One region of the Pedobacter endophyticus genome, then DNA from elsewhere that is predicted to be linked to it. Evidence: riboswitches for the same ligand, from Rfam matches in the RefSeq annotation. Region 1 holds a riboswitch; the other holds the start of a gene.
The links. A riboswitch is a leader RNA that binds a small molecule or an ion and turns the genes downstream of it on or off. The one in region 1 is predicted to bind S-adenosylmethionine.
Positions count from the first base shown of each region.

Region 2: it holds a riboswitch for S-adenosylmethionine, as region 1 does, so the genes downstream of both, metH (methionine synthase) here and IZT61_RS00725 (O-acetylhomoserine aminocarboxypropyltransferase/cysteine synthase family protein) in region 1, are expected to answer to the same signal.

Region 1 is NZ_CP064939.1:155,341-166,832, forward strand. It holds gene IZT61_RS00720 (homoserine O-acetyltransferase family protein) at 1-937, opposite strand, end outside; gene IZT61_RS00725 (O-acetylhomoserine aminocarboxypropyltransferase/cysteine synthase family protein) at 996-2,303, opposite strand; SAM riboswitch class I at 2,585-2,695, opposite strand; gene IZT61_RS00730 (hypothetical protein) at 2,950-3,162, opposite strand; gene IZT61_RS00735 (hypothetical protein) at 3,206-4,009, opposite strand; gene IZT61_RS00740 (SRPBCC domain-containing protein) at 4,072-4,452, opposite strand; gene IZT61_RS00745 (DUF3857 domain-containing protein) at 4,439-7,090, opposite strand; gene IZT61_RS00750 (acyl-CoA dehydrogenase family protein) at 7,094-8,284, opposite strand; gene IZT61_RS00755 (dihydroneopterin aldolase) at 8,397-8,765, shown strand; gene IZT61_RS00760 (FAD-binding oxidoreductase) at 8,768-10,171, shown strand; gene IZT61_RS00765 (acyl-CoA thioesterase) at 10,475-10,960, opposite strand; gene IZT61_RS00770 (Hsp20/alpha crystallin family protein) at 11,029-11,463, shown strand.
Region 2 is NZ_CP064939.1:2,607,703-2,619,194, reverse strand. It holds gene der (ribosome biogenesis GTPase Der) at 1-58, shown strand, start outside; gene IZT61_RS10510 (GNAT family N-acetyltransferase) at 507-1,016, shown strand; gene blaB1PEDO (PEDO-3 family subclass B1 metallo-beta-lactamase) at 1,058-1,771, opposite strand; gene IZT61_RS10500 (GNAT family N-acetyltransferase) at 1,849-2,355, opposite strand; gene IZT61_RS10495 (short chain dehydrogenase) at 2,389-2,985, opposite strand; gene IZT61_RS10490 (S41 family peptidase) at 3,146-4,753, opposite strand; gene murQ (N-acetylmuramic acid 6-phosphate etherase) at 4,942-5,748, shown strand; gene IZT61_RS10480 (hypothetical protein) at 5,814-6,380, shown strand; gene IZT61_RS10475 (Bax inhibitor-1/YccA family protein) at 6,419-7,174, shown strand; SAM riboswitch class I at 7,741-7,844, shown strand; gene metH (methionine synthase) at 8,043-11,492, shown strand, end outside.

The DNA of each region.
Region 1 (11,492 bases):
TTTGCTCCGAAATGGGGAAGAGAAAATCGTTCTCAATTCCGATAACCAGGGTGTTCGCTTTTATAAGCTTCAAGGCGTCGGTAATGCTGTTTCTGTTTCGCCCCACGTTATGGCTATCCATTGCCTTGGTTAAATAGTAGTAACTGTAGGCATTAAAGCGATTAATGAGTTTTTCTCCCTGATAATTCTGGTAAGATGACGCCCTGAAATGATCGGTTTTATCATTTACGCTTTCTACCTGCGTACTGCCGTATGCGCTGTAGGTTCTGTAGCTCAAAAGTGCAATCGTTCTGGCCGTTTTCAACCCTTTACTTCCGCCGTCGGGCTGGTTGGCATAAAAAGTGCGGTCGCTGGTAATTGCCAAACGCTGACTCTCGTTAAAGGCGATTCCCCAGGGAGAGTGCGCTGCATTTGTGGCGACCAAAATCAGGTTTTCAATCTGATTTGGCTCGATAATTCCCCATTCTACTGCTTGCTGACCGCCCAAAGAACCACCGATTAAGAGTTTAATTAAGTTAATGCCCAAATGTTTCGCCAACAGTTGATGCGCAGAAACAAAATCGCGAATGGTAAATTGCGGGAAAGAAAGGTAATAGGGCAGGCCGGTTACGGGGTTTTTGCTCAACGGATTTGTGGTGCCGTAGTTAGAACCCAAAACGTTTGCACAAACAATGTAATGGTCTTTCGGATTAAATAATGCATTTTGCCCAAACAAACCTTCCCACCATTCAAAAACATCGGCATTTGCGGTAAGTGCATGGCAAACCCAAATCACATTGTCTTTATTGGCGTTTAACTTGCCGTACGTTTGATACGCGATTTCGAGGTTGCGAAGCTTTTTCCCGTTTTCGAGCTTAAATTGCTTGGGGTATGTATATGTCGCTGTTGAGCCTCCGGAGGGAGAATTTGAAGCGCTGTTATTTTTTTTAGTCTGCATGTTGAATATTGAGAGGTTTTAAAGCAAAAAGTTTAGGATTATTACGCTATTTATGCGTTTAAGCCACGCCAATTGCAGTAAAGGCCTGTTCGAAATCGGCTTTTATATCATCTATATGTTCAATGCCTACCGAAACTCTCAACGAGTTTGGTTTAACACCTGCGGCCAATTGTTCTTCGTCACTTAGTTGCTGATGCGTAGTTGCCGACGGTTGGATGATCAATGTTTTTGCATCGCCAACATTGGCCAGGTGCGAAATCAGTTTGAGGTTGTCGATCAGTTCTGTAGCGTTTTCCTTGCTGCCATTTAACTCGAACGATAAAACGGCACCGAAACCATTGCTGAGGTATTTTTTTGCGAGGCTGTTATAGCTGCTGCTGACCAATCCGGGATAGGAAACTTCTTTTACGGCCGGATGGTTTTCTAACCAGGTTGCCAATTCAAGGGCGTTATCTACATGGCGCTGAACGCGGAGCGATAAGGTTTCCAATCCTTGTAACAAAAGGAAGGAGTTGAATGGCGAAAGCGCAGGACCTAAATCTCTTAAGCCCTCAACACGGGCACGGATGATGAATTGAATATTTCCGAAAGGACCATCAACGCCAAAAACATCACTAAAAACGAGGCCGTGGTAACCTGCCGATGGTTCGCTGAACTGCGGAAACTTTCCGTTGCCCCAGTTGTAATTGCCGCCATCAACAATTACGCCGCCAATACTCGTTCCATGTCCACCTATCCACTTTGTGGCCGATTCTACAACGATATTTGCACCGTGCTCTAAAGGTTTAAATAAGTAGCCCGCTGCACCAAAAGTATTATCGACAACCAAAGGCAAATCGAATTTTTTGGCAATTGCTGCAATCTTCTCAAAATCGGGGATACTAAAAGCTGGATTTCCGATCGTTTCTAAATAAATGGCCTTTGTTTTTTCGGTAATCTTCGCTTCAAATTCTTCTGGTACATCAGGATTGGCAAATTCTACATGAATGCCCAGGCGTTTAAAGGCCACCTTAAACTGATTATAGGTGCCCCCGTATATATGCGACGAAGAGACGATACTATCGCCAGCCTCCAAAATATTGTTCAACGCGATAAACTGTGCGGCCTGGCCGGAGGCCACTGCCAAAGCGGCCACACCGCCTTCTAAAGCGGCAATCCGTTTTTCGAAAACATCATTTGTAGGATTCATAATCCGTGTATAAATGTTTCCGAATTCTTTTAATGCAAAGAGGTTTGCACCGTGTTCGGCATTTTTAAAACCGTAAGATGTAGTTTGATAGATTGGAACAGCTCTTGAACCAGTTGTTGGGTCAATTTCCTGGCCGGCATGAATTTGTAGCGTTTCGAATTTATATGATGTTGACATAATTTTAAATGATTGAATTTGTGGTTGTTGAATGATGGAACTTCCGAATACTTAGTGAAATATGCTTCGTAAGTTCAGACAGGGGCGTATCCCAATTTACTGGGACCTTCCAATTTGAAAACACAATAGAGGAAGATTTTTTAAATTACTGCATGCAACAGCACATACAAGTAACCGCTTTGATATCAAAATAAATAGACAAAATAGGGGAAATTCGAACCTGCTTTGGATTCAAACTGTTCTCGCTTTGCGATTGAAGATTTAATATTTTCATCAGTTGTAATTTATATCTCCAGATAACACCGTGTTATCCGGTCAGGAATTGGCACCTTCTCTTTCTGAGGGTTGCCAGTGGGTCGCAGAGCCAGTCTCTCGCCACTTCTTTATAAATCAATCCGATTAAGATTGACTTTTATTCAGCTATCCGCCAAATAATATTTCAAATGTCTGAATTATTTTTTGAATGACAAAATTAAATTCTGAAATTTCAATAATTTGTTGAATGTGAGTGATTTATTTTTGAGCCAGAAATAAAAAAGCATCGCAATCCAGATTCTATTGAATATGAATTGCGATGCAGAAAGTATAATAGAGCGCTGATAACCTACGCTTTAGCTAACCAATTAATGCATTGGGACAAACGAGCTTACCTTTTTTTCGAAGTAACAAGCACTACAACCCCCGCCACCAGAATAATACCGCCAACATACGGAGGCCAGTTTACTGATTTTTCTTTGTCTGCCGAAATTTGGATCGGGCCGGCATCAACAACTTTTTCTCTTTTGGTGTAAGAAAACCCCGTCCAAACGAGCATTGCAATTCCTACAATAATCAATACAATTCCAACTGTTCTGTTCATATCATTTTAATTTACAGTTGAACAAATGAATTGGGCTTATGTTTTAAAATGCATATCCGATGGTAATTTTTCCAGAGTTGTTCATCAAATTGGAACCTGTGCCAACGATGCCATAAGCGTTTTTGATCTTGATGAAAAAGGAGAAATCGGCCGCGAGTCCCGAGATTTTTTCGGTGCTGTAGTTAATATTGCGCTTGAGGCCAATTGTAGAGCCGAGGAACAGCCGGAAGCCATATTGCCTGTCGGGGTTTTTTCGGCCATGCCAGATGAGTTCTGTAGATCCGCCCGTAGTAAACAGGGTTGTTTTGTTTGATGCAATGGATAATGAATCTGATTTTGCTCTTAAATCTTTTCTGAACGATGCGTAACTTCCGCCCTCATAAACAAGCGCTGTTTCCCAGTTTAAAATCCTAAATTCTGTGTTGCCCGACACTTGTGCAACGCCTGCCGATGTTCTCAATCCAAATCCTACAACACCCTTTTGATAGAAATCGTCGCTTATTTTACGTCGGGTGTTTTCATATCCTTCCGATGTTCCGCCGAAGTACCCAAAGCCTCCGTACGAAAAGTTAAAGTTTCCGATTACATTGGATCGGTTGTAGTTAACGAAACCCATCGACATGCTGCCTGTTTCGTATGGCAAGGTATTATCTGCAAAACTGGCGCTAACATAATTTCGGGCTTTCACGCTGTCAGAAATCATTGGCTTTGGTAGGTACGACATGTGATTTGAGGTTGCCGCGGGCGTGTAAAAAACGGGTAAGTTGCTTGAAATACCACCGCAGGAGGTGAGTACGACAGCCAAAAGCAGTATTAAAACCGCAAAGGAGTTTCGTGGGATGAGCATACGTTAATAAATAAGAGATAATTTACAGGTTCAAGATACAAAGTATTCCTGAACCTAGGAATTTATTCGTCAAAAAAATCGACGAGCCCACCAAGAAAATATTCTTCTATGCCCTCGGTAAAATCTTTATAATCTTCATCCGGAATGTTGGTTTGCTTAAACTCCAACGATGTTCCTTTTTTATCGTCATGAAGTTTGATAGTAACGATTGATGGTTCATTATTTTCGCCAAAGTACCATTGTTGCACAATCTTTTTGTTGGTTTCAAACTCAATGTTTTTTCCAACAATATCGCCATCCCAAAAAGAAAATTCGGTATCAGGCTTTTCTTCAAACGTTACTTCGGCACCTGTCCAAAGTTTAATGCTGAGATCTTTTGTGAGCGCTAAATAAACTTCTTCGGGAGAAGCTGGCAGGTAAGTGTATTTTTTATAGTCTTTCATCAATTTTTACTATTTCTTTATCGTTAAATGCTTGCTCATCATTTGCGCCATCATTTTTTTCAAACTGTTCATTCAGGTCTTTAACCATAGCCATGCGCCATGCGGAACCGGGGTACGAAAATACGAACGTTTCCTTAACCCGATCTGATTTAATGAAATAAACAATCCAGATTATCGCGAAAATTCCTTTTACCACTAGAAAACCCAGGTCGTTAGTGCCATTTGCAGCCTCGGTAGCTACAATCTTCGTTAAATAAGCATTGGCAAAATAATCGGCCGATAATACTACGAAGTTAAAACATAAAAATCCAATATAGTATTTTGGAAAAAAATCTCTTCGATTATAGAAAGAGATGAGAATAAAGATACTGGAAACAAACAGGATCGTATTTACTATAACGGTCAAAACTACCGACCAAACGAAAAAAACTGAATGTTCGCTGGTTTGCATTGCGCTCCAAATGGCTTGATTAAAAATTTCTAATTTGAATGTGGCAAACAGAATTGTTACTGGCGAAACCGTTATACCGATTGCCGGAACGATAAGCCAGCCCTGAATTTTACGTGCGTTTTTGATTGCTTCGAGGTTGTAGGCTGTATGTCTTGTGTAGACATACATTGCGATAAAAGAGAAAAGAATTAATGTAATAATGGCGATTGAAAATGGCATTGCAGCGAGGCCACCTAAATCACCAGCTACATCGCCATCCCAATAAATTCCGTAGCTCAGTAAAGCCGAAATCTGTTTGCTGTCTTTTATATACTTATCAAGTGCAATGGGTGGTAAAGCGGAGACAAAACTTTGATAATAGTAGTTTAACGTTAAGGTATCTTTTTTAGCGTTTGCTGAGTAAACAAATCTGTAATTCTCATCATCAATAGTTAAGTTTTCGTTTTGAAGATTCCACGTTCGTGGCAAAATAATTTTTATTTGCTGCTCAACAGTGCTTGGAAACTGCATACTCATTGGTGCGTTTCTAAACTTTTTCAAGTCGTTTATTTGGTTATTTATCAAGTCGCCATAGAAGTAAGCTATTTTCTTTGACTTTAAATTTTCATCCTTTGTCCAAAAGTTATTTATTTCATATTCCTCTTTTACCGTGATGACGTTTTCCAGCTCATCATCCTTAATTGTTAATGGCCCTTTCATGCTCAAGCCGGGATAAAAATTTGTATAATATTCTATGTAAGATTTTTCCAAACTTTCTTCACCTTTAGTATTTAAATCGTCTCTAAAAGTATTTGCGTAATTATTTGAATAAGTTGTAGTTATTATGAAGCTTGTTTTTGATTTTGTTGAGGTGTCTGCAACTTTAAAAACAGTAAAGGAGTGCAGTCTCCCTAAGTTTGGTCGCGGTGTGCTTATTAGGTCCTTTACACCTTTTTTAATGACCAAAACTTTTGCGGTATATGGATAATAATTGTCGAAAATAGGACCTCTTTGATTGGATATAGTTGGATCGATGTAAACTTTTCTGTCGTTGAGCTCAACAACTAATGTTTCGTGGTTAAATACATTTGGACTGGGCAGAAGCTTCGCCGTTTCGTTATTGAGGTACGTATCAATAAATACAGAATAGGCATCAATTCCATTAGCTTTAAGTAGGTAACAAAGCAAATTGGATTTATCCTTACAGTCGCCATACCGTTGATTTAAGACTTTGTCAGGCGTATTTGGGCGATTAGAATATTCTCCCATCTCTATACCCATGTACCTAATTTCATCTTGGACAAACCTCGTTGCAAGTTCTAAGTACTTCTCTTTATTTCCTTTTGATTTCGACTTCAAATCAGCAATTTTGTTATTGAGAAGTGTTGTGTTTTTGATATCGAAATTTTGAATGCTTAAGCCCCAGTCTACAACTTCCTCCCAACTCTGGTATTCAGAAATTTGAACGCGGGCAAAGGGGTTGTAAGATGAAGGTACAAAATCCTGATCGGGATATGTTTTGGACATTGTGTTTTGCCATTCGAAAACATTTAATCCGTTTACAACAGATTTATTTAAAACCGGAGTGTCGTTAAAGGTTTTGGTCCTCATCTTTCTGTTCGGATCGAAGATAATGTTGTTATAAACATTAACAATCTGGCTATTTCCTTCAAAATAGATCGTACTAGCGTATTTTGGAAATACCGGATTACTCCCTTGCGTGGTATAGGCGTATTCGATCCTATCACCTTTTCTAATGTCATCAAGAATTAAATAAGCGGTGAATAAACCGCTGTAAATAAAGCGTGAAAGTTCTTCTTCATTTTGCAGGATTTTGAAATTCTCGGAAACCAGCTTGTTGATTGGCTTGCCCGCCCGCCAAACTACAAGTTTGTGGAAAATTAGCTTTTCGTAACTTGGATCGTAGGACACAGAAATTTCGGAACCATTTTGAACGCCGCTCGAATTACTGATTTCTCTTATGATGTGCGTATAATGTTCTTTCGTTTCAAGGTTGTTTTGTCTTTCGAAAAGAAAAATATAATAACCGTCTTGAATGTTCTTATAAGGCGGTTTCTTGTTGATCACATCAACTTTTTGCAACCAACTGGGCAGTTGCTTATTGATGTTTACTTTGCCGTTTCCGGCAAAGCTTAAAAGAACTGTAAAAATGGTAAGGATGGTTGAGAGTGTAATTTTTTTTATCATGTTTTATTTAAAAGCATTTAATCCGGTGATATCCATTCCGGTAATTAATAAGTGTATGTCGTGCGTTCCCTCGTAAGTTACCACCGACTCGAGGTTCATCATATGTCGCATAATTGAATATTCGCCTGTAATTCCCATTCCGCCGAGCATTTGGCGGGCGTTTCTGGCAATATCCAGCGCAATTTCTACGCTGTTTCGTTTTGCCATCGATATTTGTTCGGCTGTAGCTCGGTTTTCACTTTTAAGGACGCCCAGACGCCAAACCAATAACTGCCCCTTGGTAATTTCGGTAACCATTTCGGCCAGCTTTTTCTGTTGCAATTGAAATCCGCCGATCGGTTTGCCAAACTGTACCCTTTCTTTAGCGTAGCGTAGCGCCGTATCGTAGCAATCCATTGCGGCGCCGAGCGCACCCCAGGCAATACCATAGCGAGCTTGGTTAAGGCAGCCCAGCGGGCCTTTGAGTCCGCTAATTTCAGGAAAAACATTTTCTTTAGGAATTTGAACGTTATCAAAAACTAATTCACCGGTTGCCGATGCCCTCAAGCTCCATTTGTTATGCGTTTCCGGGGTAGAAAAACCTTCCATTCCACGCTCAACTACCATTCCTCTAATTTTTCCCGCTTCATCCTTTGCCCAAACAACGGCGATATCGGCGAAAGGGGCGTTGCTGATCCACATTTTGGCGCCGTTTAAAATATAATGCGATCCAGCATCTTTAATATTGGTGGCCATGCCGCCGGGATTTGAGCCATGATCCGGCTCGGTTAAGCCGAAACAACCCATCCACTCGCCGGTGGCCAACTTTGGTAAATATTTTTTGCGCTGCGCTTCCGTTCCATAAGCGTAAATGGGGTACATTACCAGCGAGCCCTGAACGGAGGCTGTAGAACGGATGCCCGAATCGCCGCGTTCAATTTCCTGCATCAAGATGCCATAGGCAGTATAATCAAGACCGGCGCCCCCATATTCTACCGGAATTGTGGGGCCAAAAGCACCAATATCGGCCAATCCTTTGATTAAATGTTTCGGAAACTCAGCTTTTTGAGCATAATCTTCAATAACCGGACTTACCTCTTTCTTTACCCATTCTCTTGCTGTTGCGCGAATGAGTTTATGCTCATCAGTTAACAGTTCATCCAATAAATAGTAATCCGGTGCCTCGTAAAGGTCTTTTTTTACTGATTTGCTCATTTAGTTTCGTTTATCTGGTTAAAGAATCACGTTCATTTCAAAGGTAACAATTTACAACAATGGGCCTTATATTCATGAATAAAAATTTAATTTTGCACCACACAAAACAGATATGGGCCAATTCAAACAAACTGTAGCTTTAAAGGATGTTAAATGTTTTGCCTTACACGGATATTATCCAGAAGAGCAACTTATTGGAAATCATTTTATTGTAGATTTGGAAACCGAGTTTTTACCGAAAAGCTTTGATGATGAGCTCGCCCAAACCGTAAATTACGAAGATTTGAACGGCATCATTCAGGAGGAGATGAAAAACACTCAAAAGCTTTTAGAAACGGTTTTAAACAATATGATCTCAAAAGTGATTGCGCTTTATCCTTTCGTAGAAACGGTAAATGTGAGCATCAAAAAGCTAAATCCACCAATGCCGGGCCAAATCGGGCATTCATTTGTTAAACTGTCCTATACATCATTAAAATAGAAATGAATTTTACCAAAATAAATGCTGAAATATTAGCAGAGATCAAAGCTGCAATCGGCGAAGAAAAAATTTTTACGGATGCCGAAAACCTCGATCATTATAGCCACGACGAAACGGAAGACCTTCGTTTTCAGCCCGAGGTGGTGGTTAAACCCACTTCGCCCGAAGATATTTCAGCCTTATTGAAAATCTGCAACGCATACCAGGTTCCGGTAACGCCCCGCGGCGGTGGCACGGGCTTGAGTGGTGCAGCCTTGCCGATTTATGGCGGTGTTTCTTTATCGATGGAGAAATTTAAATCTATTATTGATATCGATACCGAAAATTTACAGGCCACTGTTGAGCCAGGCGTTATTACTGAGGAGTTTATCAATGCTGTGGCCGAAAAAGGGCTCCTTTACCCGGTAGATCCGAGTAGTAAAGGCTCGTGCTTTATTGGTGGAAATGTGGCGCACGGCTCCGGCGGACCGAGGGTTGTAAAGTACGGAACGATACGCGAGTATATTTTAAACTTAGAAGTGGTTTTGCCCAATGGAGATATTATTTGGACCGGGGCTAATACTTTAAAATATGCCTCGGGTTATAATTTAACACAGCTGATGATCGGCTCGGAAGGAACTTTGGGCGTAGTTACAAAAATCGTAACCAAGCTTTTGCCCAAGCCAAGTCAATCTGTTTTAATGATGGGGTCGTTCAGTACAAATGAAGCCGCCTGTGCTGCGGTTTCGGCAATTTTCAGAGCAGGTGTTACGCCGTCTGCGCTGGAGTTTATGGAGCGGAGAGGCGTAGAGTGGGTAATCAAATTCGACGACATTAAGTTCGATTTAAAAGATGATGTGGCGGCCTTGCTGATGATTGAGTTTGATGGCGACGATTTGGACGACATCTTTAAAAATTGTGAAAAAGCAAATATCGTTCTCGAAGAGCACAATTGTACCGAAGTTTTGTTTGCCGATACAGCAGCGCAAAAAGAAGAGTTGTGGCGGATGCGCAGAACGATGGCCGAATCAGTAAAATCGAACTCGGTGTATAAGGAAGAAGATACGGTTGTACCTCGTGCGGCATTACCCAAATTAATTAACGGCATTAAAGAAGTGGGCGCCAAATACGGCTTCGAAAGCGTGTGTTACGGCCATGCCGGCGATGGCAATCTGCACGTAAATATCATTAAGGCCGGAATGAGCGACCAAGATTGGAAAGACAAGCTGAAGTTCGGTATCGCAGAAATTTTTGAACTGACCACTGCGCTGGGTGGAACTTTATCTGGCGAACATGGAATAGGACTGGTTCAGAAAGAATTTATGCCGATCAAATATTCTGAAATTCATTTGAACCTTATGCGGGGAATTAAACAGGTGTTCGATCCGAAAGGAATAATGAATCCCGGGAAGATAATGCCTGACTAAAGAAGAGGCTGTGTCAAAAAGCAAAACGACACCCTAGCTCAGATCGGATAGCTATCGGATTTTATTTGGCGCCTTAAACCTCTCCCTTTTAATGGCGCTGGTTTTTGTTCTGTCTGTACATCCCTCTCCTCGAGGAGAGGGAAAGCAAAGGCATTGCTTTTAACCCAAACGTTGATAGGGAGAGGTTAGGAACCGCAAGGCAAAATTAATTTGGAAGGGAAATTTATGCAATGGGATCCCTTTGTACTGTAGGCATCCCTTTGGGAGGAAAAAGTCGACTGTTCGATACAGCCTCTTCTTTGATTATTGCAATTGCTCAAACCCCAGCATTTTCTGCTTAGCCGTTTCGGGTATTGCCGTTGGTCTGTTAGTGGTATAATCAACGGCGATGCAAACGGTTTTGCCCTTGCTGCAAATCACTTCTTCAGTGCCTTTTAGCTTCACAATTTGGTAATCCAGATCGAAGCTCGTATTGCCAATCCTCGACGTTTTTACATGTACGGCAATTTTATCGCCCATTACGATAGGTAAAATGTAATCCAGTTCTGCATGCGCAATCACAATCCCGGTTTTCTTCCAGTCCCATTTCACAATCTCCTCCCAGTACTTCGAACGGGCGATTTCCAGATAGGTAAAATAAACAGAATTGTTCACATGCCCCATTAAATCGAAATCTACAAAGCGGAGATGGATGTTCGTTTTATAGTTGAATTCGTCTGAAAAAGCTCTGGTTTCTGCCAATTTGTCTTTTATGGTTTGCTTTTTTTGCCAAAATGTCTTAAAAATCATATGTTTTCGCTTTGGTATGTAAGTTGAATAAGGGATAATATCAATTAAAAATTAAAAAAACCAGAGATATGACACTTGTAAATTTTAACAACAGAACCCGTAACACAGCTCCTTACTTTAACAATGTTTTCGATTCATTGTTTAGCGATGCAATAACTAAAAATAAAATGGTTGACAAATCGCCAAATGTAAATATTTACGAAAACGAAACAGCGTACGTAATTGAGTTGGCCGCACCGGGTTTAAAGAAAGAAGATTTTCAAATCAACCTAAAAAAAGATACGCTTTCTGTTTGGGCAGAAGTTAAAAAAGAAGAAACTGCGACAGCTAAAGATTTTACCCGCAAAGAATTTGATTATAGCTCATTTGCAAGATCATTTAACTTGCCAGAAACAGCTGACGGTGACAAAATTACTGCTGAATATAAAGATGGTATTTTAAGCATCAATATCAGCAAAAAAGACGATTCGAAATTACAACACAGAGAAATTTCGGTATCGTAAATAGGATATTCTCGAAAGAGGGTTTTTCA
Region 2 (11,492 bases), 2.5 Mb from region 1:
GCGAGAAAGCTTTGACTTTGCTGGTGCACCAATCCAGATTTTCTTCAGACAAAAGTAAGCCGAAGTTAGCGGTAATTGATTGGTTAAGAGATGTCAAGCTTTAAAAGCTTGACATCTCTTTTTGGTTTTACAGCATTCTATTTTCATCGCTTTTTAGAGGAACAGACGAGTTGGGATGACAGGTTTTTCACCGAGTAATCATTGCCCCAAAAGGGCTATGCTGTAGCGAGGCCGGCCTGTGCCTTTCGGCTTGAGCTTGTATTGAGCGTAGTCGAAATGCTCAAGATAAACTCAGCCAAAGCAATCTGTTTACGATAGAGATTGCTTCAATCGATGAAAAATCGATTTCGCAAAGACGGAACTGGAACGTCAGTGGTAGCGCTGCCCGATCCAACGGGTAGGCAACGACGGTGCAACTTCTCCTCAGTCCGAAAGCTGGCACTAAACTTTATAAAATCTCTGTTCACCTTCCTCTCGCAGCACAAAAATACCCTTACCTTTGCTTCATGCAATTAAAAGTACAAAATAGCAGGGCAGCTGACATTGATACTATTTTCGAGTTTTACGACATGGCTATTGCGCATCAAAAAAAGGTGTTTAACAAACATTGGCAGGGCTTTAGTCGGGCGCTTGTAGAAACTGAGATTGCCGAGAACAGGCAATATAAAATTTTGGTCGATGGAGTGGCGGCTTGTGTATTTGCAGTTACATTTAACGATGAGTTGATTTGGGGAGCGCGTGATCATGATTTGATTTATATCCACCGAATTGTAACTCATCCCGAGTTTAGGGGATATTCTTTTGTAAAGGAAATTATCAAATGGGCCAGAGACTTCGCCCGAAAAAACGATATCAAATTTATCAGAATGGACACCTGGGCGGATAATGAAAAGCTCTTAGCATATTACACCAGCTGCGGCTTTGATTATGTTGGGGTAGTTACAATGGAAAAAACGGAAGGGCTGCCGAAACACTATGAAGGAATTAGCTTAAGTCTGTTTGAAATTGCGCTTTAACAGCCCGAATTATTTCGGCGTTTTGATAAAAGCGAGTTTGGTTACTTTTTCTCCCTCAACAGCTTTTGGGTATAAGCTAACGATTCCCTATTTCCCCAGGCATCGTGTCCTGTAACAACAAACTTCGTGTCGGGGTATTTTTGCTTTAACTTTTCAATGCTTTTTGGCCATGCAGCTAAGTCCGACTCTGCAATATAACCCAAATCCGTTGCCCTGGTGCTTTTTATCAGGCAACCCCCAAATAAGACCTTATCTTTTGGAAACCAAATGGTCAGATTATCTTTTGTATGCCCCTTACCCGCGTAGTAAGTGTTTATTTTATACTGGCCTACAGTAAAAGTAGTATCGTTGGCAAAAGTATGAGCTGCACGAGGCGCTTTGCTGGCTTTCAGAATTTCGTCGGTCAATTTGCTCGTGTATGTGCTTATGCCCTTACTTTTAAAAAATGCCAGGCCACCAGCCCGGTCGCCGTGCGAATGTGTGGCAATGGCCAATACTACTTTTTGATGGTGTCTGGCTTGAATGGAATCTAAAAACGGCTCGAACTGCGTGGCATCCCACGGCGCATCAATCACCACAACGCCTTTATTGGTAACCAGATACACCGCATTGGCATCGGTTACAGCGCCTTTATAGGTATTGTATGTGGTGTAGGTGTACAAATCGCCTGTTAAATGTTTGATTTTTATTTTAGGGTTTTGCGAGAAAGAAACAAGACTGGATAAACAAAGTAAAAAAGAAAAAAGGTAGTGCATGGCATTAAGTTTAACGGTTGGGGCTAAAAAAATAAAAAATGATTGCTTTTAATGCAAACGAACACAAGGGATTTAAATTACTTCAATTCGATTTTCCAGGTCATCATTCCATCAACATCGCCAAGATAGATAAAGTTGTTTTTTTGTAATATGGCGTACGACGCAGTGTTTTCTTTCTCAGTTGAGGCGAAAACAGACTTAACCTCCGGCTGCTCCCTTGCCCAGTCGAGCAATCGGCCTACGGCTTCCGTCATAAATCCCCTTCCACGAAATTCTTCATAAGTGGTGTAACCAATTTCTATTTCGCCGTTTGAATCGGGTTCGCCAACAAAACAAATGTCGCCAACTATTTTCCGATCCGGCTTAGCTATAATCGCCCACAAGGTATGGTAAAAGTAATCGTGATCATTGCTTAACACCCCGGGCAAAATGCTCTTCTTTAGCGCATTTTGTAACGATGGCGAAATATGCTTCATGCTACGCAAAAGACCGAATTCTTCTTCCAGCGAATTGTCGTCATTAATGTACTTTGCCAGCTGGTTATGCGTAAGCGGTCTTAAAATGAGCTTTTCTGTTTCTATCATATCTCGAAAGACTTCGCAATGGCCTTTTTCGTGCTAATAAACTCTGATTACTTGTCCCGTGGCTATACCTAGAACGCTTTTCTTAAATGCGCTAACCACCCTGTCCATTGCAACGGGCGTTTCGCCTGGAAAAGAATCGAAATAAGCTGGCGAATCTTCAACAACGTTGGGGCTTACCACATTCAGGCGCACATTGTTTGTTAGCTCGGCCGCCGCCGCCATAACAAATGCATTAAGGCCGCCATTTGCAGCGCTCAGGGCCGACCCGGCAGCAAATGGGTAATCGGCCAATATGCCCGATGTTAACGTGAATGAGCCACCCTTGTTAATGTAGTGCTGGCCGATAAGTACCAGGTTTACCTGACCTAACAACTTATCTAACAAACCGGTTTTAAACGCCTCGCCGGTCATTTCGTTTAAGGGCAAAAATGGGCCCTTCCCGCTGGTGCTAATCAGGGCATCGAATGCGCCAACTTGTTCAAACATTGCCTTTATCGATGTTTCGTTGGTAATGTCGATTTGTATGTCGCCCTGTGTATTGCCTACCCGAACAACTTCATGTTCTTTGGCAAAGGCTTCAGTCACCCTTTTTCCCAGTGTTCCGGTTGCGCCAACAATAATTATTTTCATATTTATTTCTATTGATTAGCTGTGATGAAAAACAATTTTGGATTGATATTTTGTGGCTTCGATGTTGATACAAGATGCTAGACGAAGGCATTCTGCGTTTTACCAGCGCAGCCAAAAGCTAAACCTCCATGCGCCCGCCAAAAAAAAGATAAACCCGGCGCTATTGCAGGTTAAGAAGCGCTTGCTTTACTGCGTTATCTGTTTGATTTACTGCTTTATAATAGCCAACATCGCCCATATAATATCTACAAAGTAGCGCTTTTAAATCGTTTAAAATTACACTCCTGGCACTGTACAATTGGTAGCGGTCTATCGGCATGTTTTTGCGTTGAATAAAACCGATAAAATCTTTAAAATCATTATCGCCTAAAACAAAAGTATTCACATTTTGCTCAACAAAGCTTGCGCTGTATTTGCTAGTTAGTACATTAAAAACATAATCGGAGAGTACTTTTTTGCTCACCAGGTTTGCATAGAATTTATTGTAGCCCATGGTATCGAGCTTTACAAAAATATCGGGCTGAATACCACCACTTGGTTTTATTTTGTTGTTACGTTGAATGTTAACGCCCTCTGTTTTCTCTACCGAATCTTGAAATGAGTTATGATCGCCGGTAAGCTCTCCGTTTATCATCCTTTCATCAAGCTCATGCTTGTAAACATCGTAGCCTTTTTTGTAAGATTTTTGGATGCTTTTGCCCGATGGCGTGTAATATCGTGCAATGGTTAAGTTAAGTGCCGAACCATCGCCAAAGGCAAATTGCTCTTGCACCAAGCCCTTTCCAAACGATCGGCGGCCAACAATAATGCCCCTGCCCAAATCCTGTATTGCGCCCGCAACAATTTCACTTGCCGAGGCGGTGTTTTCATTAATGAGTATGGCCAATTTGCCGGTTTGAAAAGTTCCGGTACCAGTAGAAAAGTAGTCGGTGCGTGGCTCGTGCTTGCCCTGGGTATAAACAATCAATTTGTTCTCGGGCAAAAACTGGTCGGCTAAACCTGTAGCTGCAGAAAAATACCCACCGCCATTATCGCGTAAATCGAGAATGAGCTTTTTCATTCCCCTTGCTTTTAAACTATTGGCGGCACTCGAAAAGTCGTTATCTGTATTCGCACCAAATTTACTGATGCGGATGTAGCCTGTTTCATTATTGATCATATAGGCCGCATCAATACTGCTGATGTTTACCTTGCCCCGTGTTACCATTAAGCGGCTGGGCGCCTGGGCGCCGTTATGAATGAGGCTTACACTTACGCCGCTACCGGCCTTGCCTCTAAAACGGCCCGTTAACTGCTCTTTTGGTAGGTTTCTGCCACTTACTACAAATGTATCTATGCTAATAATCTTATCGCCAAGTTTTATTCCTGCTTGCGATGCCGGCCCGTCTTTAACAACGCCGGTAACCATCATTGTATCATTAAGCATGTAATATTCTATACCAACGCCCTCAAAATTCCCTTCCAGGTTATCGGTCATGTCTTGTGCATCGGTAGGGGGCAGGTAAACACTATGCGGGTCAAGCTGATGCAAAACGCTGTCAATTGGCAGGTTTTGTAAAGAGTCGGTGTTAATGTCATCTACATAGTTTTTGTTGATGATATGGAGAATCTCCTCGAGTTTGCCATCGCTGTTGCTGGCCAGCTGTGGACTTCGTTTAACGCCAAAACCCTGGTCTTTGATGAATTTAATACCTAATACCATGCCCACTATTAAAATTACAGAATAGCTTAAGGCAATGAGTATATTATTACGGGTATTTTTTTTCATCGGCGTTGATGCAAATTTATGAAAATAAGTGGGTTGCTTATATTTTAACTGCACATTTATGTCTTTTGTTTATAATTTTTAACATAAATTAACCGCCGAAATCGCGGCTCAGAATTTTGTGGTGCACAATTTTGAGTTTTTAAGATTGTTTTTAAAAGAATTTACCGAATTTTATCAAAATTAAATTTATGAACAGAGTAACCGAGCAAGAATCAAATTATAACGACATTGAGCAAATGTCGGTTTTAGAGGTTTTGCAGGGCATTAATAACGAAGACAAGACTGTAGCTTATGCCGTTGAGAAATCATTGCCTCAAATAGAGCGATTAACTTCGGCGGTGGCCGATAGAATGAAAAAAGGCGGGCGTCTTTTTTACATTGGCGCAGGCACAAGTGGCCGTTTAGGAGTAGTTGATGCCTCCGAATGTCCGCCAACCTATGGCGTTCCGTTTGACTGGGTAGTTGGAATTATTGCAGGTGGCGATACCGCCATTAGAAAAGCAGTAGAATTTGCCGAAGATGATGCTGAGCAAGCCTGGAAAGATCTTCAGGAGTTTGATATCAATGAAAAAGATTGCCTTGTTGGATTAGCTGCATCGGGCACCACACCTTACGTAATTGGTGGCTTAAACACTGCCCGTAAACATGGCATTTTAACGGGTTGTATCGTTTGCAATACCGGAGGACCAATTGCGGCCGAGTCTGATTTCCCTGTTGAAGTGGTTGTAGGACCTGAATTTATTACAGGATCTACAAGAATGAAATCGGGAACGGCACAGAAATTGGTTTTAAACATGCTGAGTACCACTGTAATGGTGCAGTTGGGTCGCGTGGTTGGCAATAAAATGGTCGATATGCAGTTAACAAATAATAAACTGGTTGATCGCGGCACACAAATGGTAGCTGATGAACTGAATATTGGGTACGATGAGGCAGCTGATCTGTTAAACCAATACGGAAGTGTGCGTAAAGCGGTGGAAGCCGGGCAACATTAAATTAATTTACGATTGTACAATTACGATTTTAGATTTCCGCAATTCATCAATCCAACATCATCCTTATGCACGAAATAGAGCCATATTACCAATGGAGAGATGATTACACCTCTTCTGAAGATGAACGTTCGCCATTTTATAATATCGAATATTCTGAACTTTATTTCGATAAGCAGATCTATAACTTCCTGCTGCATCCACAATGGGACGAATTTGGATCGAACACCTTGTATTTGAAAGTGCTTTTTGCAGATTACGATCGGGGATATGCGATTATTGAATTTATAGGAGAATGGAACGATGCCATAAATAACGATATTATGTTGCTGAAACGCGATATACTGGAGCTAATGATAGACGAAGGGATTACCAAGTTTATATTGATTGGCGAAAATGTACTTAATTTTCACGCTTCAGATGATAGTTACTACGAAGAATGGTTTCAGGAGATCGAAGAAGGCTGGATTGTAGGTATTAATTTTCAGGAGCACGTAATTTCAGAATTCAGGGATAACAACATCGATTATTTCATCAATTTTGGAGGCGCCTTTGATCATCTGCCCTGGAGAACCTTGAAACCCGTGCAGATCTTTAAAAAAGTTGAAGAACTATTGACAAAAAGATTAAACTAATTTTTTTATCTTTATAAGATTTAATACACAATAAAAAAATGGATCAACAAAATTATCAATATCAAAACAACAGTGTTTTCGTACAAGAAAATTCTGTTTCGAGAAAATTCTTTGCCAACGTTTTCTTATGGATGTTTGTGGCATTAAGTTTATCAACCGCTGCCGCTTATGTTTTTGGAACTAATGAGCAATTAATGCAATACCTTTTAACCATTAATCCATCTACAGGGAAAGTTGGTATGTCAATTTTCGGCTACATAGCTATGTTTGCTCCACTAGGTTTAGTCCTTTTAATGGGATTTGGCCTCAGCCGATTGTCATTGCCTGCTTTAATAGGTGTTTTTGTACTTTATTCTGTATTAACAGGAGTTAGTTTAAGTTTTATATTGCTTACCTATACCTCGGGTTCTATCGTAAGTTGTTTTGCCGGTGCCGCAGGAATATTTGGAATTATGGCCTTTATGGGATATACCACCAATATTGATTTAAGTAAGTTTGGCCCGATTTTAATGGTTGGCGTAATTGGCTTGGTTATCGCAAGTGTAATAAATTTCTTTATTCAAAGCGAACAGTTCAGCTTGTTTATGGCCTATATTGGTATTGCCATTTTTACAGCTTTAACAGCTTACGATGTGCAAAAGATTAAGCGAATTGGTCAGGGAATTGAAGCTAGTGGCGAGCAAGTGCTTCAGGTAGAATCTAAAAAAATGGCTATTGTTGCTGCTTTATCGTTATATCTTGATTTCTTAAATATCTTTTTATTCCTTTTACGCATCTTCGGAAGCAGAAAGTAATCAAAGTAACAAAACAGTATTTCAAAGGCCACGCAATTTGCGTGGCCTTTGTGTTTTTGGGGGATCGGCTAGTGGATCCGCTAATCAGATTTGTAATCCTGACTCGTCTAGCTCTGGATTTTAAATCCAGCGTTATTTGGGTCGAGATTGGAAATCTCGACCAGCACAGGTAAGCTCGACGGGTGTCATCCGATAGCTATCGGATCTGAGCCTTTCGACTTGAGCTTGTATTGAGCGTAGTCGAAATGCTCAAGATAAACTCAGTCGAAGACCCTTTCTGTAGGAAAAAACAAATAAACATCGCCCTTCGACTAAGCCTGTATTGAGTCTTTCGTCTACGCTCAAGATAAACTCCAGCTGAAATGCTCAGGGTGACAATGTTTTTTGTTTTTTCCTTAACTAAACGACGTTGGGCGGGCGCTCGAAATGACGGGTCGATGGGCCTAAGCTCCCTGGTAAACAAAACAATATTTCAAACGTTGCACAGTTTTGCACGGCCTTTGTAATTTTATTTGGCTAGCGACCGATAATTTTTGGAATTGATGTTGCTTTGTTGCATTTTTGTGTGCTTATTAAGAAAGACGGAGGGATTAGACCCAACGAAGTCTTAGCAACCTGTGCCACACAAGGTGCTAAATTCTATTCTGCAAATAGCGGGAACAGATAAGTTTAGGATTACGATTCTCGTACCAACTTTTTAAATAAGCATTTTTGAGGGGAGATTTGAGACAATAGATTTGAGATTGAGACGGTTATGCGTCTACTCCAATCTTGTAATGACTGTTTCCAATCTCACATGATTTGAGACAATAGATATGGAACTTGCTTCTCTTATCTCACATCTCATATCTCACATCTAAAAAATCAAATGAGTATAAGAGAAGAATTAGAAAAGCGTATTTTAGTAATTGATGGTGCAATGGGCACTATGATTCAACGCTATACTTTAACAGAAGAAGATTTTAGGGGCGAAAGGTTTAAAAATCATCCATGCGATGTGAAGGGCAATAATGATTTGCTCAACATTACACGTCCTGATATTATCAAGGCGATACATCTTGAATATTTAGCGGCAGGTGCTGATATTATCGAAACCAATACCTTCAGTACGCAAAGAATTTCGATGGCTGATTACCAAATGGAAGATCTTTCTTACGAACTCAGCTACGAAGGCGCTCGTGTTGCCAAAGAGGCGGCTACGGAATTTATGGCGGCCAATCCGGATAGAAAATGCTTTGTAGCAGGTGCGATAGGCCCAACCAACCGCACGCTGTCCATGTCGCCAAATGTAAACGATCCCGGTTTTAGGGCGGTTTATTTCGACGAGCTTGAGGCCGCTTATTACGAGCAGGTTCGCGGCCTGGTAGATGGGGGTTCCGATGTGCTGTTAATCGAAACAATTTTCGATACGCTGAATGCCAAAGTGGCCATTGTTGCCATAAAAAAATATGAAGAGGTAATCGGAAGAAAACTTGAGATCATGATTTCAGGAACCATTACCGATGCGTCTGGTAGAACCTTGTCTGGCCAAACTGCAGAGGCTTTTTTAAACTCTGTAATGCACGCTAAACCCTTAAGTATTGGTTTTAACTGTGCCTTGGGTGCAAAAGAAATGCGCCCACATATTGAAGAACTGGCTGCAAAAGCGGGCTGTTATGTATCGGCCTATCCAAATGCAGGCTTACCAAACGAGTTCGGTGCCTACGATGAACAACCGCATGAAACCGCTCATCTGGTTGATGATTTTATCGCTTCCGGATTTGTGAATATTGTCGGCGGCTGCTGCGGTACCACCCCAGAGCATATTGGTTGTATCGCCAATAACGCCAAAAAAGCGGCGCCAAGAAAGTTGCCAACTATAGAGCCATACATGAGGTTGAGCGGCCTTGAGCCCGTAACCATTAAGCCCGACAGCATTTTTGTGAACGTTGGAGAGCGAACGAACATCACCGGATCGCCCAAGTTTTCTAAGCTTATTTTAAGCGGCGATTATGAAGCGGCACTTGCCGTGGCCTTACAACAAGTAGAGGGAGGCGCACAGATTATCGATGTGAACATGGATGAGGGGATGCTCGATTCGGAAGCCGCTATGACTAAGTTTTTAAACTTAATTGCTTCCGAGCCGGATATTGCCAAGCTACCCATCATGGTCGACTCCTCTAAGTGGTCGGTGATTGAAAACGGCTTAAAATGTTTGCAGGGAAAAGGGATCGTAAACTCTATTTCGTTAAAAGAAGGCGAAGAAAAGTTCCGTGAGAGTGCCCGCAAAATTATGCAATACGGCGCAGCAGTTGTGGTAATGGCGTTTGATGAGCAAGGGCAGGCAGACAACTATCAACGAAGGATAGAAATCTGTAAACGCAGCTACGATATTTTAGTAAATGAAATTGGTTTCCCGCCAGAAGACATTATATTCGATCCGAACATCTTAACCGTTGCCACCGGACTGGAGGAGCATAATAACTATGCTGTCGACTTTATTAACGCCACCCGTTGGATTAAAGAAAACCTGCCTCACGCGAAAGTGAGTGGTGGCGTTTCCAACATATCATTCTCTTTTAGGGGAAATAATGTGGTTCGCGAAGCGATGCACTCCGCATTTCTTTACCATGCTATCCGGGCAGGTTTAGATATGGGCATTGTAAATGCCGGAATGTTAGAGGTTTATCAGGAAATTCCGCCCGAGCTTTTGGAGCGGGTTGAAGATGTACTGCTGAATCGCAGAGATGATGCAACCGAACGTTTGGTTGAATATGCCGAAACGGTAAAATCCAAAGGAAAAGAAATTGTTAAAGATGAACAATGGCGAAAAGGCACCGTTGAAGAAAGATTATCCCATTCGCTGGTAAAGGGTTTGGTGGAGTATTTAGACGACGATGTGGAAGAAGCACGCCAGAAATATGCCCGGCCTATTCAGGTAATTGAAGGCCCATTGATGGATGGTATGAACATCGTTGGCGATTTATTTGGCGCTGGCAAAATGTTCCTGCCCCAAGTGGTAAAATCGGCCCGTGTAATGAAAAAGGCCGTGGCTTACCTGCTTCCTTTCATCGAACAAGAAAAGTTAGACAACCCCGATCAGGATCAAAATTCATCCGCAGGGAAAGTGCTGATGGCTACAGTAAAAGGTGATGTTCATGATATCGGAAAAAATATCGTAGGCGTAGTGCTTGCCTGTAACAACTTCGAGATTGTAGATATGGGCGTGATGGTTCCTGCGCAAGATATCATCAAAAAAGCCAAAGAAATTAATGCCGATATTATTGGTTTAAGCGGATTAATTACGCCATCGCTGGATGAAATGGTTCATTTTGCCAAGGAAATGGAACGCGAAGGCTTCACCATACCGTTAATTATTGGCGGCGCAACCACATCCCGCATTCATGCCGCCGTAAAAGTGGCGCCAAATTATTCAGGTCCCGCTATACACGTTTTGGATGCATCGAGAAGTGTAACCGTTTGCAGCACCTTGATGAACCCTGAAACGAAAGGCGATTATGTTGCCGGAATTAAGGCCGAGTACGAAAAAGCACGAGAGGCGCATTTAAACAAACGGTCTGATAAGCGTTTTAAAACGATTGACGAAGCCCGCGAAAACAAATTTAAGATCGATTTCGATCGAAACCTTCCTGTTCCGGAATTTACAGGAACACGGGTTTTTGATAACTATCCTTTAGAAGAATTGGTGCCTTATATCGATTGGACACCGTTTTTCCACACCTGGGAACTTCGCGGAAGCTACCCTAAAATATTCGATGATAAGAACGTTGGCGATGAGGCTAAAAAGCTTTTCGACGATGCACAAACCTTGCTGAAACGGATTTTGGATGAAAAATTATTGACCGCCAGGGGCGTTATTGGTTTTTGGCCAGCAAATTCGGTTGGAGACGACATTGAGTTGAGAGTTGGGAGTGTTGAGTTGGGAGATTCCAAACTCCAAGCTCCAAGCCCCAAGCTAACAACTATCCACACCCTCCGCCAGCAAGCAGAAAAAGTAGATGGGCAACCCTATTATGCGTTATCTGATTTCATTGCACCAAAAGAAAGCGGAATACAGGATTATTTCGGTGGTTTTGCCGTAACAACGGGCATCGGAATTGATGAGTTGGTGGCTGAATTTGAAGCAAACCACGACGATTATAATAGCATCATGGCAAAAGCCTTGGCCGATCGGTTGGCCGAAGCATTTGCTGAGCGGATGCACGAGCGGGTTCGTAAAGAATTTTGGGGTTATGCCAAAAATGAAAACCTCAATAATCAAGAATTAATCAAAGAAGAATACGCAGGGATTCGTCCGGCGCCAGGTTATCCAGCCTGT